Regions from separate parts of the Subdoligranulum variabile genome, predicted to be linked through region 1. Evidence: a T-box and tRNA genes for the amino acid it is inferred to sense, from the RefSeq annotation. Region 1 holds a T-box; the other regions hold tRNA genes.
What was found. A T-box is a leader RNA that pairs with one kind of tRNA and senses whether it is charged. The one in region 1 lies ahead of NQ490_RS12760 (valine--tRNA ligase), so its partner is inferred to be a tRNA-Val.

Region 1 (4,336 bases):
CGCGAACGGCCTTGATGTAGTCCATCAGCTTCTCAAAGTCGGCGCATTCGTCCGCCCAGATCGGCATTTCCAGATTGCCGGGCCAGGTCTCCAGCATGATGGTCTCGCCGCTGCCGGGCAGAGCCTGATAGATTTCCTCGGTGATGAACGGCATGAAAGGATGCAGCAACTTCAGCGCCTTGTCCAGCACATAGACCAGCACCTTGCGGGCGGTATCGGCCTGGACGGCGTCGTCGCTGTTCAGGCGGGACTTGCAGATCTCGATATACCAGTCGCAGTAGACTTCCCAGATGAAGTTCTCCACCTTTTCGGCGGCCAGACCCAGCTCGTATTTGTCCAGGTTTGCGGTGGCCTCGGCGGTGACTTTTGCCAGCTCGGAGAGTACCCATTTGTCGCTCATATCCAGCAGGGATTCCTCCGGCATGCCGGGCTGGAAATCTTCCGGCAGATTCATGAGCACAAAGCGGGCGGCGTTCCACAGCTTGTTGGCAAAGTTGCGGCTGGCAGTGACCTTTTCGTCGCTGTAGCGCATATCATTGCCGGCGGTGGAGCCGACGATCAGCATCATGCGCAAGGCGTCGGCACCGTACTGGTCGATGACTTCCAGCGGATCGATGCCGTTGCCCAGACTCTTGGACATCTTGCGGCCCTGGCTGTCGCGGACGATACCGTGGATCAGTACCGTGTCAAAGGGCGCCTTGCCGGTGTAGGCCAGACCTGAGAAGATCATGCGGGAAACCCAGAAACCGATGATGTCGTAGCCGGTGACCAGCGTATTGGTGGGATAGAAGTAGTTGTAATCGGGGGCATTTTCATCGGGCCAGCCCAGGGTGGAGAAAGGCCACAGGGCGGAGCTGAACCAGGTGTCCAGCGTATCGGGGTCCTGGGTCAGATGGGTGCTGCCGCACTTGGGACAGACGGAAGGCGCTTCCTTGGCCACTACCGTCTCACCGCAGTCGTCGCAGTACCAGGCGGGAATCTGGTGACCCCACCACAGCTGACGGCTGATGCACCAGTCGCGGCCGCCCTTCATCCAGTTGATATAGTTCTTGGTGAAGCGTTCGGGCACAAACTTGATGTCGCCCTTTTCCACCGCCTCGATGGCGGGACCGGCCAAGGGTTCCATCTTGACGAACCACTGCTTGGAAACCATCGGCTCGATGACCGAGTGGCAGCGGTAGCAGGTGCCTACGTCATGGGTCAGGCTCTCGGTCTCCTTGAGGGCGCCACAGGCTTCCAGATCGGCCAGGATCGCCTTGCGGGCTTCCATGGCAGTCATACCGGCGTACTTGCCGCAATCCAGCACATCGGGCTCGTCCGCGGCGGCACGGCCGGCGGCTTTTTCGGCGTCTACGGCAGCCTTGTCGGCAGCACCGGTCATGTGGCCGTCATAGGTCAGCACGCGGATCATCGGCAGGTTGTGGCGCTTGCCGACCTCAAAGTCGTTGGGGTCATGGGCGGGGGTGATCTTCACGACACCGGTGCCCTTTTCCATGTCGGCATGCTCATCGCAGACGATGGGAATTTCCCGGTCCAGCAGCGGCAGGATCACATGGCAGCCGTGCAGATGGGCGTAGCGCGGGTCGTCGGCATTGATGGCCACGGCGGTATCACCCAGCATGGTCTCGGGACGGGTGGTTGCCAGTTCCAGCATCTCGCCGGTTTCCTTTACTTTATAGAGCAGGTGCCAGAAGCTGCCCTCTTTGGCTTCGTACTCCACCTCCGCGTCGGAAATGGAAGTGTTGCAGTGAGGGCACCAGTTGACCATCCGGTTGCCCCGATAGATCAGGCCCTTGTTGTACAGCCGGACAAACACTTCCTTGACGGCATCGGAGCAGCCCTCATCCATGGTGAAACGCTCACGCTGCCAGTCGCAGGAACAGCCCAGCTTTTTCAGCTGGCTGACGATGCGGTTGCCGTAGGTGTTTTTCCAGGCCCAGGCCCGTTCCAGGAAACCGTCGCGGCCGACCATTTCCTTGGTCAGGCCCTCTTCCCGCATCTTGGCGACCACCTTGGCCTCGGTGGCGATGGATGCATGGTCGGTGCCCGGCACCCACAGGGCCGCGTAGCCCTGCATCCGCTTATAGCGGGTCAGGATGTCCTGCCAGGTTTCGTCCATGGCATGGCCCATGTGCAGCTGACCGGTGACGTTCGGCGGCGGCATCACAATGGTGAACGGCTTTTTGCTGCGGTCGATCTGGGTATGGAAATACCCTTTGTCGCACCAGTTCTGGTAGATGCGATCCTCGGCGCCCTGGGGCGCATACTGTTTGGCGAGTTCTTTCGGCATAAACAAAACCTCCTGGTCTTTGTTGCGGGGCTCCTTTTTGACAAACAAAACGGCCGCCCCATGAACGATCATGGGACGGCCTGAAAAAATCAAGTCGCGGTACCACCCAAGTTGCCTTCCGACGAAGGCCTCTTTGCGGCAGAGCAAACACCCCGCCTGCCCGGATAACGGCGGCAAACCCGTGTACAGCTACCCCAAAGGCTCACCGTACCTGCTCAAAAGCGACAGCTGCTTTGCCTGCTTTGCCGGACTCGCACCCGACGCCGGCTCTCTGCAAAAGCGGAACAAAGCGCACTCTTTTTCATAGCATTTATATATTAGGTATCCTACCGCACCTTCCGGCCGTTGTCAAGTGAAAAATCGCCCCATGCCGGTAGTGTCTGCGGGCTTTTTTCCTGGCACTGGCTTGCCGTGGCGGTATGGGGGTGCTATAATATCGTTCTACAGAGGCGTATTCTGTACCAAGTATATAAAAGGAGAACTATGGAAACACAAAAAAACAATCCGTGGCTGATCGCTTTTCGTGTGATCTTTACGATCGCGCTGCTGGCCTGCATTGCATATATTTTCCGTAACTCGCTGCAGACCGGAGCCCAGTCTTCTGCGCGCAGCCAGGCCGTGATGCAAGCTGTCAATGAGACACTGGGAAAGGTGCATCTGGGCCCGGTTTCGGAACATGTGATCCGAAAAACGGCACATTTTCTGGAGTTTTCGCTGGAAGGCTTTTTGCTGATGCTTTGCCTGCGCGTCTATACGGCCCATTTTGTACGGCATATGAGTTGGCCGTTACTGATTGGAATGAGTACCGCTTTGATGGATGAGACCATTCAGCTGTTTATTCCCAACCGGACCTCTATGGTTACCGACGTTTGGATCGACATGATGGGCATTGTGGCTGGCCTGCTGGTAGCGCTGATTATTTTGCTGATTGTGCGCGCCGTGATGGCGTTCGCCCGTATTGAACGGGAAAACCGGGCTCTGCGGGAAGAGCGGGAGCAGTTGCGCCGTGCTCAGCAGGAACAGGAACATGAGCGTCTGGCCCAGCGTGCAGCCCACCGCGCGCACGAAGCGCAGCTCGGACATGGCGAGATAAATTCTGAAGCACCGTGGGAAAATGAGGAGGAACATTCGGAATGACGACACAACAAGCAATGGAAGCCCTGCATGCCCTGCCCCGGTTGGGCAGCGGCAAACCCGGGCTGGAGCGGATGAAGAACCTGCTGGCACATCTGGGCAATCCGGAAGAAAGCCTGCAGTGTGTGCATATTGCCGGCACCAACGGCAAGGGCAGTCTGGCGGCCATGACCGCGGCAATCCTGACGGCCGCTGGTTATAAAACCGGCCTTACCATCAGCCCCTATGTGGTGGATTTCAGAGAGCGGTTTCAGATCGACGGAGAGATGATTCCTCCCCGTACCCTGGCCTCGCTGACTCAGAAAGTGCTGGGTGCCATAGAAGCAATCCGGCAGGAGGGCGGGGAAGAACCTGTCCAGTTTGAAGCAGTCACGGCGCTGGCTCTTTTGTGGTTTGCCCGGGAGAAGTGCGACCTGGTGGTTCTGGAAACTGGTCTGGGCGGCCGGTACGATGCTACCAATGCGGTGCCCCATACGCTGGTGGCGGCCATCACCAAGATCGGCTACGATCATATGGAACTGCTGGGGGACACGCTGGACAAAATTGCGGCAGAAAAAGCTGGTATTATCAAGGAAGGCTGCGCGGTAGTTTGTTATCCCGACCAGCCGGCCGAGGCGATGGGCCCCATCCTGACTGCCGCCGCGGAGGCACATACCAGCATCATTACACCGGAGCTGGAGGATATCCGTCAGCTGCCCGGCAAGACGCTGGAAAACCGCATTGATTACGGAGGGTATCAGGCTTCACTGGCCTTCCCCGGTGCGCACCAGGCCAACCATGCGGCTATGGCGGTAGAGATCGCGCTGGCGCTCTGGCGGGAGTACGGCTACGAAATTTCTGATGATGCCATTCTGCAGGGGCTGGCGGCTGCCCGCATGCCGGCCCGCATCGAGGTACTGCGCCGTCATCCGC
Region 2 (4,336 bases), 1.3 Mb from region 1:
CGGTCACGGCGATGATATACAGCCGGTAGCTGGTCAGATTGCCGAAAAACAGCAGCGAAAACGCCGAGGGGTAATGGAACGGGAAAAACCGGACCTGATGCAGGGTAAAATATTCCAGCCGTTCGCCCAGGTCCCGCCAGAGGTATTCCCAGAAGGACATGCGGTTGAAATCGAACATCCATTTGTTCAGGGTCAGTTTGTCGTCGCCCTCAGGCGGTACGCTGATGGTGACGCGCAGATACATCACGGCAAAAGCCAGGATCAGCAGGTATCCGGCCGCCAGCAGCAGCCGGCGGTGCCGCCGGCAAAGGGTGGAAAGGGAATTCATCAGGGGCCTCCTTGTCCGGGAATACAAAAATACACCTTATTATAGCACGCGGCCGCTTGGGACGCAATGCGGCAGGATTTGTGCATCCCGGCGCTTCTTTTTGCAGGAAGGAAACCGTCTTTTGGCGGATTTGCGCGTTTTGCGCCTCCCGTGCCGGTCATCTTGCGTTTTGCAGAGAAATATGGTATCATACATTACAATATGCGTTCACTGTACTTTTTGCAGGGCGCATAAAATTTCAATACAGAAAGTAGAGTTGGTAGTTTCCCCAATGGACGATGGCAGTATATTTATGATCGTGGCACTGGTTGTACTGGTGTGCATGTCGGCCTTCTTTTCTTCGGCCGAAACCGCGTATTCTTCCTTGAACCTGATCCGTCTGCGCAGCCGCGCCGACGCAGGCGACCGGCAGGCCGCCAAGGTCCTCTCGCTGGCCGAGCGGTACGACAGCCTGCTCAGCACCATCCTCATCGGCAACAATATCGTCAACATCGGCGCGTCCTCCATCGGCACGGTGCTTTTCACCCAGGTGCTGGGCGGAGCGTACGGCCCCACGGTATCCACCGTTGTGCTGACCCTGGTGGTGCTCACCTTTGGTGAGATCACCCCCAAGAGTATGGCCAAGGAGATGCCGGAATCGCTGGCGCTGAGCTTTGCGCCCACCCTCAGCGTGCTGGTCACGGTGTTCACCCCGCTGAACTGGATCTTCGGACAGTGGAAAAACTTCCTCGCCAAGCGTTTTTACAAAGGTGAGCGGGACACCATCACCGAAGGTGAGCTCGTCACCATGGTCAGTGAGGCCGAAAAGGACGGCGAGCTGACCGACCGGGAGAGCGAGCTGATCCGCAGCGCCATCGAATTCGATGACGTGGAAGTGGAGGACGTCCTGACGCCCCGCGTGGATGTGGTGGCCGTGGAGGACGACACGCCAATGGAAGAGGTCGTGGATATGTTTGCCGAGAGCGGGTATTCCCGCCTGCCGGTCTACCACGAGACCATCGACAATATCATCGGCGTGGTGCATGAGAAGGACTGCTTCGCGGCGCTGCGCAAGGGCAACGTCAAAGAGGTGAAACTGGAAAACCTCGTGAGCCCGACGCTGTACACCACCACCGCCACCCAGATTTCCAGCCTGCTGCTGACCCTGCGGGAAAGCAAGCACCATATGGCCGTCGTGGTGGATGAATACGGCGGCACCGCCGGCATCATCACGCTGGAGGATATCCTGGAGGAGCTGGTGGGCGAGATCTGGGATGAACATGACGACGTCGTGGAGGAGATCCACCAGCAGAGCGACGGCAGCTGGCTGGTGTCCGGCGCCGCCGGCATCGACGATGTGGCCGAGGAACTCTCCATCAAGGACCAGGAGGAGATCGACGCCATCGCCATCAGTGGCCTGGTGCAGGAAAAGCTGGGCCGTCTGCCCAAGGTGGGGGACCACTTTGTGTGGGGCGACTGCGACGGCACGGTGACCCGTGTGAGCCACCGCCGCGTGCAGGAGGTCCGCCTGACCCGCCGCCCGCCGGAGGAGGAACCCCGCAAGGGGGACCGCCGGGAGCACCGGGAGCGGGAAAACCGCCGCGCTCAATAATTGACCATAAAACCACAGCGGCGTGCAAGCCTGAAAGCCTGCACGCCGCTGCTCTTTTGTGACATACAAAAATAAAAAAGCCCGGAACTTTCGTTCCGGACTGATTTGGTGGACGGTACAGGACTCGAACCTGTGACCTCCTGCACGTCAAGCAGATGCTCTACCAGCTGAGCTAACCGTCCATGTTCTTGGGCGCCGCGCTTCTTGCGACGCCAATAATCATACCAAACCCGAACGAAAAAATCAACCCCTTTTTTCAAAAAAAATCAACTTTTTTTGAAAATAACGATGCATTGAGGTTTTATGGAAAACAAAAAGCCGGAATGCACGGTGGACGGCATCAGGATTTTGTGGTATACTATATCGGTTAAAGTGGGGAGGTGTAGAAAGTTGCGGGTACTGGGCATTGATCCCGGGTATGCCATCGTGGGCTGGGGGGTCGTGGAGTATGTGGGAAACCGGTTTTCCCCTATCGGCTACGGCGCCATCCTCACGGAGAAGGATACCCCCTTTGAACAGCGCCTGTGCGAGATCTACGACTCGGTGCTGGATGTCTGCCGCCGGTATGCGCCGGAGGCGCTCTCCATCGAAAAACTGTACTACCAGCACAACCAGACCACCGTCATCGGTGTGGCGGAAGCCCGCGGGGTGATCCTGCTGGCGGCTGCCCAGTGCGGTGTGCCGATCTACGAATACACCCCTATGCAGGTCAAACAGGCCATCACCGGATACGGCAAGGCCGTGAAAAAGCAGATCCAGGAGATGACCCGCATGATGCTGCACCTGGAAACCATCCCCAAACCCGACGACACGGCGGACGCGCTGGGCATGGCCATTGCCCATTGCCATTGCAGCCGCAGCCGCCTGATGGGCACGCAGCCGCGCTGAGCGCCGTGCCCCTTTGAACAGCAAGGAAGGATACCATGATCTATTGCCTGACCGGCAAAATTCTGAAAAAGACGCTGGACACCGCCGTCATCAGCTGCGGCGGGGTGGGATATGCCGTGCAGATCCCTGCCACCACCGGCGAGGCGCTGCCCGCCCCGGGGCAGGAGGGCACGGTCTACACCGTCATGAACGTCAGCGAGAACGATGTCTCCCTCTACGGCTTTGCCACCGAGGAACAGCGGGACTGTTTCAAGATGCTCACCGCCGTCTCCGGCGTGGGACCCAAGGCGGGCCTGGCCATCCTCTCGGTGATGAGCCCCGAAAAAATCGCCCTGGCGGCCTCCTCCGGCGACCACAAGGCCTTTACCAAGGCCTCGGGCGTGGGACCGAAGCTGGCCCAGCGCATCACCCTGGAACTGAAGGACAAGGTGGGCAAGGGCCTGGCCGACGGCACCGGCTTCGGCGGGGCGGACCTCTCGGCGCCCATGCCCAGTTCTGCCCCTGCCCAGGCGGTGGCGGCTCTGGTCAGCCTGGGCTATACACCCTCCGACGCGGCGGCGGCCGTGGCCCGGGTGGACGAGACCCTGTCCGTGCAGGACATCATCAAAGTGGCGCTGCGCAGCCTGTCGCGCGCCCGGTAAAGGAGGGGACAGACCGCTATGAATCAGGAATACACCGTAGATCCCAGCCGGCTGGTCAGCCCCGACGCCCTGCCTGCCGACGCGGAAGAGATCAGCCTGCGCCCCAAAACCCTGGACGACTATGTGGGCCAGGAAAAGGCCAAGGGCAACCTGCGGGTCTATCTGCGGGCAGCCCAGCAGCGTGGCGAGCCCATGGACCACATCCTGCTCTACGGCCCGCCGGGCCTGGGCAAAACCACCCTGGCCGGCATTGTGGCCCAGGAGATGGGGGTACAGATCCGCATCACCTCGGGCCCTGCCATCGAGAAGCCTGGTGACCTGGCCGCCCTGCTGACCAATCTGCAGGAGGGGGACGTCCTTTTTATTGACGAGATCCACCGCCTTTCCCGCCAGGTGGAGGAGGTGCTCTACCCGGCTTTGGAGGACTATGCCCTGGATATCATGATCGGCAAAGGCCCCAGTGCCCAGAGCATCCGCATCAACCTGCCCCGGTTCACGCTGATCGGCGCCACCACCCGGGCCGGGCAGCTCACCGGGCCGCTGCGGGACCGCTTCGGCATCCTGCTCAAGCTGGAGCCCTACAGCCCCAAGGAACTGGCACAGATCATCACCCGCAGCGCCGGCATTCTGGGGATCCCCATCACCGAGGAAGGGGCCCTGGAACTGGCCCGCTGCAGCCGCGGTACGCCCCGTATCGCCAACCGTCTGCTCAAGCGGGTGCGGGATTTTGCCACCGTGCAGGGGGACGGCACCATCGACGAGGAGACCGCCGTGGAAGCCCGCAAGTGGATGGACATCGACGAGATGGGCCTGGACGAGCTGGACCGCAGCCTGCTGCGCGCCATCATCGAGATGTACGGCGGCGGGCCGGTGGGGCTGGAGACCCTG
Region 3 (4,336 bases), 980 kb from region 1:
TTTGACTACAAGGGCATCCAGACCTGCGCGGCAGCGGCTGCCGTAGCCGGCGGCCCCAGTGCCTGCTCTTACGGCTGCCTGGGCCTGGGCGACTGCACCCGTGCCTGCAAGTTCGATGCTATTCATGTGGTCAACGGTGTGGCGGTTGTGGACCGCAGCAAGTGCACCGGCTGCACGGCCTGCACGGCGGTCTGCCCCCGCAAGGTCATCCAGATGAAGCCCATTGCGCCGCAGCCTGCGGTCAAGTGCTCCAACAAGGATAAGGGCGCTGTGGTCAACAAGACCTGCAAGGTCGGCTGCATTGCCTGCGGTCTGTGCGTGCGCAACTGCCCGCAGCAGGCCATCTTCCTCAAGGACAACGTGGCCGTCATCGATTATACCAAGTGCAATGGCTGCGGCACCTGCGTGAGCAAGTGCCCCAAGAAGGCCATCCAGTGGGTGGAAGGTGCTCCGCGTCCTGTGGACGCACCGGTCCCGGCCCCTGAGGTTCGCTGATCCAAACGTTGGGTTCCCCGCCGCAAGGCGGGGAATTTTTTATACTTTGCGGGATTTTTTTGCAAAAAACAGGGGACAGAAGTTGCGAAGTATGCTATACTACTCTCTGTAGGTAAATTTGTAAGAAACTGCAGGGAGGTTTACCACAATGGAAATCACCAAGGATATTTTGTACGTAGGCGTCAACGATCATGACGTGGACCTGTTCGAAGGGCAGTACAAGGTGCCCAACGGCATGGCATACAACTCTTATCTCATCCAGGACGAGAAAGTGGCGGTCATGGATTCTGTGGACGCGCACTTTACCGATGCCTGGCTGACCAACATTGCGGGAATTCTGGGCGGGCGTACGCCGGACTATCTGGTGGTGCAGCATATGGAGCCCGATCATTCCGGTTCTGTGTACGCTTTTTCCCAGGCGTATCCCGACGCCAAGATCGTGGCTTCCGCCAAGGCAGTAGCCATCATGCAGCAGTTCTTTGACATTGACTTCACCAGCCGCAGCATCATCGTCAAGGAAGGCGATACGCTGGAACTGGGCAAGCATACGCTGCATTTTGTCACGGCGCCCATGGTCCACTGGCCGGAAGTCATCATGACCTATGATGCCGCCGACAAGGTGCTTTTCAGCGCGGATGCTTTCGGTAAGTTCGGCGCGCTGGATGTGGAGGAAGAGTGGCTGCCCGAGGCACGCCGGTACTACATCGGCATTGTGGGCAAGTATGGTCAGCAGGTGCAGGGCGTCCTGAAGAAGGCGGCCGGCCTGGAGATCGAGACGGTCTGCTCGCTGCATGGCCCCGTGCTGCACAAGGAACAGCTGGGCGACGTACTGGCTGCCTATGATACCTGGAGTGCCTATCGCCCCGAGACCGAGGGCGTGCTGGTGGCTTACAGCTCCATCTACGGCCACACCAAGCAGGCCGCCGAGGAGCTGGGCGAGAAGCTGCGTGCCAAGGGCGTGGACGTCATGGTGATGGACCTGGCCCGCTGCGACATGTCCGAGGCTGTTGCCCAGGCATTCCGTTACAGCAAGCTGGTGCTGGCTTCTCCGACGTACAATGGCGAAGTTTTCCCGTTCACCCGCAGCTTCATTGAACATCTCACCGAGCGCAACTACCAGAACCGCACCGTTGCCATTATTGAGAACGGCACCTGGGCGCCCACGGCCGGCCGCGTGATGCGCAAAATGCTGGAGAACAGCAAGAACCTGACGATCCTGGATGAAACCGTCAGCATCAAGAGCGCACTGAATGAGACGAGCCGTGCCCAGCTGGATGCGCTGGTCGAAGCACTGAGCAAGTAATTCCGCGGAAAAAATCTCCCGAAATGGGGTTGACAAAACGGCACCAATGCCGTATAATAACTAGCGTTGACCCCATTGTGGATGATTAGCTCAGCTGGTTAGAGCGCTGCGTTCACATCGCAGAGGTCGAGGGTTCGAGTCCCCCATCCTCCACCATATATCTTGTCCGAACCCGGATTCCGGGTTCGGATTTTTTGTTGTACAGTACAATGGGGAAGAGGGCGTCGAATTCCACCGCCATACGATCACCTGCCGGGATGCGGATATGCCGCACCGGGATTTCCGGGTGCAAACTCGCAAGATAAAAAAGGAGGCGTGTCGGGACAGTGTTCCCGATACGCCTCTTTTTGTCAAAGGGATGCTTCTTATTCTGTTCGGAGCGCCGTTACCGGATCGCTTTTTGCTGCTTTTCTGGCAGGAATCAACCCGCCCAGGAGCGTCAGGAGTACGCTCAGCGCGATCAGCAGGAAGGCCCCGCCCACAGGCAGGAAGGCGTTGATCTCCTGGGAGTTTGCCAGATGGTGAATCAGAATATTGCCAGGAATGAGAATCAGCAGCGTCAGCCCGATGCCGATCAGGCCGGAGGTCAAGCCGATGATGAAAGTCTCCGCATTGAATACCTGAGAGATATTCCTTTTGGAGGCACCCATTGCACGAAGAATGCCGATTTCCTTTTTCCGCTCCAGAACGCTGATGTAGGTGATCACACCGATCATGATGGAGGAGACCACCAGGGAGATGGCCACAAATTCGTTGTCACGTAAATTCAAGGATACGTGATCCAAAGCTTTTTGAACAAATCCGTTGGTCCGGTATTCTTTGCAGACATCTTTGATTTGAAGCATGGGTGTATCTCCCTGACGGTCCAAAGGGATCGTTGCCTGTATAAAACTGTGGATATGATAGAGAAGGGCGTGTTTTATTTTACATATGTAACAGCGTAACACCTGTTTGATGTAGTGTCAATGATTACATCCGCGAAAGTGTAAGCCTGAAACACCAATCCGGCATGAAAATACGGTAAAAACAGCCTTGCAAAGGCGTATGAAGATGTTTTAATGAAAAGCATCGGCTGGGTTGGACCTTGTTATGCGAAAGCCGGCAGGGAAAATGAGAATATGCCGCTCCTGGTGCGGGCATCAGGGAGCGGCTTTTTCTTTGCGGCGGTAGTCGCTGGGGGCGCAGCTGTAAGTCTTTTTGAAGAGCTTGGAGAAGGCCATCCCATCGTCAAAGCCCATGGACCCCGCAATGACAGCTACCGGCAGATCGGTGGTGCGCAGCAGCTGGCAGGCCTTTTGCAACTTCAGATTTAACAAGTATTGCTTGGGTGTCACGCCGTATTTTTCGTGGAAGACGCGGGTCAGATAGTTGGGGTGAACGCCCAGATTGTGTGCTACCTCTTTGAGTTTCAACTTCTCGGAGTAATTCACGTCCAGGTAGAATTTGGTCTCGTCTGCTACCGAATTCTTGCCCCAGTAGCGCTCGTCAAACCCGGCGTCCTGAAAAAGTTCTCCCAGCACCTGCAAAAGAAGACCGTTGCCCTTGAAGTACCGGGCTGTGGCGGTTCCTTCTAGGGACAGGATCTGCTCGATAAGGGCGTGATATTTTTGGGTATCCAGTCCACGGAGAATGTATGGTTCCGGGGAGGAGGCGATCAACTGGTAGGTATACATCTGGGAGTTAATTCCCAGAAAGTTGATCCAGGTATAGCACCAGGGATCGGCAGCGTCAGCGGCGTAGTAGGCGATTTTGCCGGAAGGGATCAGAAAGGCGTCCCCCGCGCCCAGCTGAAAGGTATGCCCGTCGATTTCCAGAACCCCTTTCCCGGACAGGATAAAATGGATCAGCTGGTAGGCGCGGTAGATCGGGCCATAGTGATGCCCCGGCGCGCAGGCTTCGTATCCCGCACTGTACAGCGACAGATCAGAAATTTGTTTCTGCTGCAGAGTATGGCGGGTCTCCTTGTATTCGATCATAAGCCCAGTATAGCATAAAAGGTTTGTTTTTTCCATATCTTGCTGGGCTATTTCCATGGCGGAAAGGGCACCGCTGTGGTTTAATAGAAGCACAGAAAAAACAACACAGAACAGCAAAGAAAGGGGACTGACCCTTGCCCATCTCCAAAAAACAAAGCTGGCATATTGAACCGCCCTGGGGGCTGCTCAACGATCCCAATGGTTTGGTTTGGTATAAAGGAAACTACTATGCCTTTTTCCAGTGGAACCGGTTTGCCAAGGACCATTCCAGCAAAGCCTGGGGCTTTGCCACTTCGCCGGATCTGGTGCACTGGCAGTTCCGGGGCAGTGCGCTGCTGCCCGACCAGTTGTACGATGCCCAGGGCGTCTACTCGGGCAGTGCGCTGGAAATCGATGGCCGGCTCTGCCTCTACTATACCGGCAACGCAAAGCAGCAAGGAAGGCGCATCAGCCATCAGTGCCTGGCCATCAGTACCGATGGTCGGCACTTCCGCAAGGAGGGGCCGCTTTTCGCTGCGCCGGCCGGGTATACCGGGCATTTCCGGGATCCAAAGGTTCTGGC

Region 2: it encodes a tRNA-Val, which carries the amino acid that the T-box ahead of NQ490_RS12760 (valine--tRNA ligase) is inferred to sense. The anticodon was not compared.
Region 3: it encodes a tRNA-Val, which carries the amino acid that the T-box ahead of NQ490_RS12760 (valine--tRNA ligase) is inferred to sense. The anticodon was not compared.

The regions. Positions count from the first base shown of each region.
Region 1 covers NZ_CP102293.1:2,709,717-2,714,052, forward strand. Annotated here, with positions in the region: gene NQ490_RS12760 (valine--tRNA ligase) at 1-2,290, opposite strand, end outside; T-box leader at 2,359-2,604, opposite strand; gene NQ490_RS12765 (VanZ family protein) at 2,774-3,427, shown strand; gene NQ490_RS12770 (bifunctional folylpolyglutamate synthase/dihydrofolate synthase) at 3,424-4,336, shown strand, end outside.
Region 2 covers NZ_CP102293.1:812,287-816,622, reverse strand. Annotated here, with positions in the region: gene NQ490_RS04160 (hypothetical protein) at 1-328, opposite strand, end outside; gene NQ490_RS04155 (HlyC/CorC family transporter) at 600-1,919, shown strand; tRNA gene NQ490_RS04150 (tRNA-Val) at 2,026-2,101, opposite strand; gene ruvC (crossover junction endodeoxyribonuclease RuvC) at 2,310-2,807, shown strand; gene ruvA (Holliday junction branch migration protein RuvA) at 2,843-3,448, shown strand; gene ruvB (Holliday junction branch migration DNA helicase RuvB) at 3,467-4,336, shown strand, end outside.
Region 3 covers NZ_CP102293.1:443,271-447,606, reverse strand. Annotated here, with positions in the region: gene NQ490_RS02155 (RnfABCDGE type electron transport complex subunit B) at 1-495, shown strand, start outside; gene NQ490_RS02150 (FprA family A-type flavoprotein) at 644-1,798, shown strand; tRNA gene NQ490_RS02145 (tRNA-Val) at 1,878-1,954, shown strand; partial or broken gene NQ490_RS02140 (ABC transporter permease) at 2,164-2,547, opposite strand; gene NQ490_RS02135 (AraC family transcriptional regulator) at 2,938-3,774, opposite strand; gene NQ490_RS02130 (glycoside hydrolase family 32 protein) at 3,909-4,336, shown strand, end outside.